3 regions of the Vibrio spartinae genome follow, and region 2 is predicted to be linked to each of the others. Evidence: predicted binding sites of a transcription regulator. Region 2 holds the regulator's gene; each other region holds the start of a gene.
The links. Region 2 encodes PurR, which represses purine synthesis genes. Its sites were predicted from a motif close to TNANGNAAACGTTTNCNTNA; they were not measured.
Positions count from the first base shown of each region.

Region 1: the regulator PurR is predicted to act here: its motif matches at 1,474-1,493, upstream of metK (methionine adenosyltransferase).
Region 3: the regulator PurR is predicted to act here: its motif matches at 1,160-1,179, upstream of glpX (class II fructose-bisphosphatase).

Region 1 covers NZ_AP024907.1:3,335,892-3,338,099, reverse strand. The annotation lists gene metK (methionine adenosyltransferase) at 83-1,237, opposite strand; gene tkt (transketolase) at 1,608-2,208, shown strand, end outside.
Region 2 covers NZ_AP024907.1:2,403,014-2,405,221, forward strand. The annotation lists gene elyC (envelope biogenesis factor ElyC) at 1-339, shown strand, start outside; gene purR (HTH-type transcriptional repressor PurR) at 645-1,655, shown strand; cyclic di-GMP riboswitch class I at 1,798-1,883, shown strand; gene OCU60_RS10490 (TfoX/Sxy family DNA transformation protein) at 2,012-2,208, shown strand, end outside.
Region 3 covers NZ_AP024907.1:312,119-314,326, forward strand. The annotation lists gene glpX (class II fructose-bisphosphatase) at 97-1,104, opposite strand; gene zapB (cell division protein ZapB) at 1,423-1,665, shown strand; gene metF (methylenetetrahydrofolate reductase) at 1,811-2,208, opposite strand, start outside.

The DNA.
Region 1 (2,208 bases), 930 kb from region 2:
TCTCGGTTTCCGTATATAGAAGCAAGCCCTCCGGGTGGAGGGCTATCAATTCAAGATAATACGGTTTATGGACAAGAGCGGCTTACTTTAGCCCAGCGAAGTCCCGCAGTAATGCTGCTTTATCGGTTGCTTCCCATGGGAATTCATCCCGACCGAAGTGACCATAAGCTGCGGTCTTTTTATAAATCGGCTGGAGTAGATTCAACATTTCCTGAAGCCCGTATGGACGGAGATCGAAGTACTGACGAACGGCTTCGATGATGATGCTGTGTGCTACTTTTTCTGTGCCGAATGTTTCAATCATGATTGATGTCGGATCCGCAACACCAATCGCGTAAGATAGTTGAATCTCACAACGATCAGCCAGACCGGCTGCAACGAGGTTTTTGGCAACATAACGCGCTGCGTAGGCGGCTGAACGGTCAACTTTGGATGGATCTTTTCCGGAGAAGGCACCACCGCCATGACGGGCTGCGCCACCGTATGTATCAACAATGATTTTACGGCCAGTCAGACCACAGTCACCCATCGGGCCACCGATAACGAAACGACCGGTTGGGTTGATAAAGTATTTGGTCTCTTTGTTTAACCATTCAGTCGGCAGCGTTGGTTTGATGATTTCTTCCATCACCGCTTCTCTCAATGATTCGGTTGAAATGGAATCACTGTGTTGCGTGGATAAGACCACGGCATCGATACCGACAATTTTGCCGTCGTTATATTGGAAAGTTACCTGTGATTTTGCGTCCGGACGCAGCCATGGCAGTGTGCCGTTTTTACGCACTTCAGACTGACGTTGAACCAAGCGGTGCGCGTAAGTGATTGGCGCTGGCATCAGAACATCGGTTTCGTTGGTTGCATAACCGAACATGATGCCTTGGTCACCGGCGCCTTGTTCTTTCGGGTCAGCGCGATCGACACCCTGATTAATATCTGGAGACTGTTTGCCGATGGTATTTAAAACCGCGCAAGAGTCTGCATCGAATCCCATGTCTGAATGGGTATAGCCAATTTCACGCACAGTGGTCCGGGTTAATTCTTCAATATCAACCCAAGCTGATGTCGTGATTTCGCCACCAACCATGACCATGCCTGTTTTGACATAGGTTTCACAGGCAACACGCGCTTTGGGGTCTTGTTCTAAAATCGCATCAAGTACGGCATCGGAAATTTGATCGGCAATTTTATCAGGATGTCCTTCTGATACGGATTCAGAAGTAAACAGATGCTTTGTCATGAGAACTCCACTCAGATGATGAGCAAGTCATACTGAACACTTACTCGAAATTATTTGAAAACAAGCGCTAAACGCAAGAGATGTTTTTACATCTAGACGTCCATTCTATGCAGCATTAATGGAATTACAAGCTTTTTTTGATGATTGATAAACATCACGATGCTTATTTGGAATGACAATGTTTTACTTTTGGGGAAATAACCGATAAATCTGCGACAGATCGCGCACTTATTGGCACAGTAAATCGATTGCGCCAAGTAAAGGGCTTTGCGACAATATGGTGCTTTTTTTAATATGGTATTTTGCAAATACGGTGTTATTTCGTCGTAATCTACATTCATTTTTTGCTTTATGACTTTCAGGAGCTGACATGTCTTCCCAAAAACGTCTCGCGAATGCAATCCGCGCTTTAAGTATGGATGGTGTTCAACAAGCCAATTCAGGTCACCCCGGCGCCCCGATGGGGATGGCGGATATCGCTGAAGTGCTGTGGCGCTCTCACTTGAACCACAACCCACAAAATCCGAATTGGGCTGACCGCGACCGTTTCGTGCTCTCTAACGGCCACGGCTCGATGCTCATTTATTCGCTGTTGCATTTGACGGGGTATGACCTGTCGATTGATGACCTGAAGAACTTCCGTCAGCTACATTCAAAAACACCGGGTCACCCGGAGTACGGCTATGCACCGGGGATTGAAACCACAACCGGGCCGCTCGGACAAGGCATCACCAACGCGGTCGGTATGGCCATTGCGGAAAAAGCGCTTGCCGCGCAGTTTAACCGTGAGCAGCACAATATTGTTGACCATCATACTTATGCCTTCCTTGGTGATGGCTGTCTGATGGAAGGAATTTCTCATGAAGCGTGCTCTTTGGCCGGTACTTTGGGGCTGGGCAAACTGATTGCGTTTTGGGATGACAACGGCATTTCGATTGACGGTGATGTGGACGGTTGGTTCACGGATGACA
Region 2 (2,208 bases):
GTGTTACTGGAAAGTGCCAAAGATACTTGGGAAGAAGCCCAGTTAGCCGCAAGTTTTGTCGGACCACGAAAATTAGTGCTCGTCACCTCTGCCAGTCATATGGATCGCGCGTTGCATGAATTTCAATCTGCCGGACTCAATCCGATCCCGGCACCGACCAACTACCTGTCCTATAAAAATATAGTGCAACCGTGGATAAAATATGCGCCTAAGGCGATTTATCTCGAGCAGACAGAAAAATATTGGTATGAAACATTGGGAAGGTTTTGGCACTATTTGAAAAACTGGGTCGCCAATCAGGAAGCGACCGTCGCTGAACCGTTGCAACAAGAGCCATAGCATGATGCTATCTCTTCATGTGAATCAGACTCTCAGTCTGGATTCAGCAGTCGCGTGGGATGAATGCTTCATTTTAATTGCTATTACTGAATCGGCAGTCTAAAATTCGCGATTAAAGCATATTCTATACCAGACAAAAACCGCTAAATTTAGCGGTTTTTGTCCTTATTGCAGTATAACCTCAGAATATTATTTCTGTACGGGTTATCCGATTATACAAATAGATAATATCTTCATAACTAAACATTCAATTGTAATTTGCTCCGAATTGCTGGATCTTCAGCATAAGCGACAGGACAATACCTATGGCTACGATAAAAGACGTTGCCCGCTTGGCGGGAGTTTCAACAACAACAGTTTCACATGTAATTAACAAAACTCGATTTGTGGCAGAAACGACTCAAGAGAAAGTCATGGCAGCCGTGAAGACACTGAACTATGCACCAAGTGCTGTAGCTCGGAGTCTGAAATGCAACTCAACGCGCACAATCGGCATGTTAGTGACCCAGTCTACCAACCCCTTCTTCTCTGAAGTCATTGATGGTGTTGAAAGTTATTGCTACCGACAAGGCTACACGCTCATCTTATGTAATACCGGTGGCTTATATGAAAAGCAACGCGACTACATTCGGATGCTGGCTGAAAAACGGGTCGATGGCATGTTAGTCATCTGTTCTGACCTGACTGCCGAGCTTCTAGAAATGCTAGAAGCCTATAATGATATTCCCAAAGTCATCATGGACTGGGGACCTGAAAGCTCACAAGCCGACAAAATCATCGATAATTCAGAAGAAGGTGGCTACCTTGCAACCAAGTACCTGCTTGATAAAGGTCACCGCGATATTGCTTGTCTGAGTGGACATCTATCAAAGGCAGCTTGTCAGGAACGGATTCAAGGATTCTATAGAGCCATGGCTGAAGCAGGCTTGACCCCAAATGAAAACTGGATACTGGAAGGCAACTTCGAATGTGATACGGCAGTCTTGGCTGCAGACAAAATTATTGCGATGGATGAACAGCCCACTGCCGTTTTTTGCTTCAATGACACGATGGCTTTAGGACTCATGAGTCGCTTACAACAGAGAGGCATCAAGGTTCCTGAAGATATATCGGTGATCGGTTATGACAATATTGAGATCTCTGAATATTTTTCTCCGCCATTGACAACCATCCACCAACCGAAACGTCGGGTCGGGAAAAACGCTTTTGAAATCTTATTGGAACGGATCAAAAGTAAAGAACATGAACGCCGTACGTTTGAAATGCATCCTGAAATTGTGGAACGCAATACCGTTAAAGATTTAAACAAAAAATAACACTAAATTAACACCCCATTGGAAAGTGGTCATTCCTCCAACCACTTTCTTTCTATTGATAACCTTTATTAATTGGACTAGAATCACACATTGTGGAGTGGTTATTCGTATAGTTGCTTCATAATTCCGTACTGGAAAAGTGTCACGCACAGGGCAAACCATCTGAAAAGATGGGACGCAAAGCCTCCGGCCTAAACCATGAAGATGGTAGGTAGCGGGGTTACCGATGGCAAAAATGCATCTCATGTTCGTCAATCATTTGACGTTCTGTTAACATATCTTCTGCATTCTTTTGCTACATTCTCGGACCTGACTTTGGTGGCGTATTCATTTAAAAATACACCGAGACGTAAAGCATGGATAAACCAATTCTTAGAGATTCAATGCGACTTTTTGAACAATTAGGTCGTGTCAAATCACGCTCAATGTTCGGCGGGTTTGGTATTTTCGTAAACGATATAATGTTCGCTCTTGTCGTTCAAGACAAACTACATATACGGGCAGACAGTCACTCACTGGAAACGTTTAAAGCAAAAGGTTTTGAACCTTATGT
Region 3 (2,208 bases), 1.9 Mb from region 2:
TTTTGTATCGGATATTAAGTTGGATTCTTCGGAGTACGGATATCTCTGCTGACAAGTGCCTCTCAATGCGTCATATCGAGAGGGCAATCGTTTATATCAGACAATCCACATCCGTTCTTCCGGATCTTTTCTGTTCAGGTAATGCGTGGATTGAATCCGACGGATCGTCCGGCACTTACCGCGAATGAGCAGGGTTTCGGTGACGGCAATATTACCTTGACGAGTGACGCCATCCAGTAAGTCACCTTTCGTGATTCCCGTGGCTGAGAAAATCACATTATCACTGCGGACCATGTCTTCCATCTTCAGCACTTTACCGGCTTCTACGCCCATTTTCTGACAGCGTTCGATCTCTTGCTGACCGAGCTGGCGGTTTTCATCGGTGTCACCTTTTACTTCGTGACGAGGCAGAAGGCGACCGTGCATATCACCGTCTAAGGCACGAATCACGGCAGCGGAGACCACGCCTTCCGGTGCGCCACCGATACAATACATTACATCCACTTCACTATTGGGCATACAGGTTAAAATTGAAGCCGCCACATCGCCATCGGGGACGGCAAAGACGCGGACTCCCCACTGTTGCATCTCGGCAATGATTTGATCGTGACGAGGTTTTGCCAATGTAATCACGACCAGCGTATCCAGAGATTTACCTAATGCCTGCGCGACATGTTCGAGATTCTGTTTGAGGGGTTGATTGAGATCGATACATCCTTTGGCACCCGGACCGACAACCAGTTTTTCCATGTACATATCGGGTGCTTTCAAAAAGCTACCTTTTTCCGCGGCGGCCAATACAGAGAGCGCATTTGACTGCCCCATGGCTGTCATGCGAGTACCTTCTATCGGATCAACCGCGATATCAACTTCATCACCGCCCAAACCAACCTTCTCGCCGATATAGAGCATCGGGGCATCATCGATTTCCCCTTCTCCAATTACAATCTCTCCCGTGATTTCTGTTTTATTCAACAGGCTCCGCATGACTTCGACAGCAGCGCCATCGGCTGCATTTTTATCACCGCGCCCAAGCCATTTATACCCGGCTAAAGCTGCACCTTCGGTCACTCGGGAAAAGGCCATTGCTAAATCACGTTTCATGTGAACTCCATCTTGACGGAAAACTGAGAAATTTGCGTCGAATTTTAGCATATCCCGACGAAAACGTTTGCTGAAATGCTTGTGGATTATTGCACTTGATCAAATCGGCCTCAGATCTTTAACCACATTTCTGCGCTCAAGCAGGATTGAACCCGTCACGAAGAACAACAAAAGTAAGAATTGTGTCAATTCACGTCGGTTTTTTAATCGAATGATGAAAATATTCAATATAGAGCGTGTTTCTCCAGCCGTGGCTGAGTAGAATGAACAACTAGGTACAATCATCATTGCAAGCGCAGAATCGTAAAGGATATAAGCATGTCTTTTGAAGTGTTAGAGAAATTAGAAGCCAAAATTCAAACTGCCGTTGATACAATCACACTCCTTCAAATGGAAGTTGAAGAATTAAAAGAAGAAAAACAGAAATTGATTGAAGAAGCGACTCAGCTGAAAACCAGTCGTGATGAACTGGAACAGCACGTACAAGACATTCAGCAAGAGCAGACCGCGTGGCAGGAACGTATCCGCAATTTGCTGGGTAAGATGGAAGATATGGAGTAAGAAGCGAGGCTTTCTATATCAAAGCGATCTGGTTCAAGCTTTCTGTCTTACACACGCGATATTAAAAAAATGCCGACATTCCTGTCGGCATTTTTCATGAGTCCTGTCGGCATTGTTCATGAGAGAGTTGAAAGACGATTTATGCTTACGGGCGGATGCCGAGTGTATGGCATAACGCATAGGTCATTTCTGCCCGATTCAGTGTATAGAAGTGGAAGTCTTTCACGCCTTCACGACAGAGTATCCGGACCATGTCAATGGCTTGACTTGCACCGACAAGCTGACGTGTCACCGGATCATCGTCTAATCCGTCGAATTGTTGATTCATCCAGCCCGGTACTTTGACATGGTTCTGCGCGGCAAAGCGAGATGCCTGTTTAAAGTTGGATACCGGGAGAATGCCCGGTACGATTTCGACATCGATACCGGCGCTGACACAGCGGTCCCGAAATCGCAGATAACATTCAACATCAAAGAAAAACTGAGAGATGGCACGGTTCGCACCCGCATCCACTTTACGTTTGAGATTCAGTAAGTCGGCCT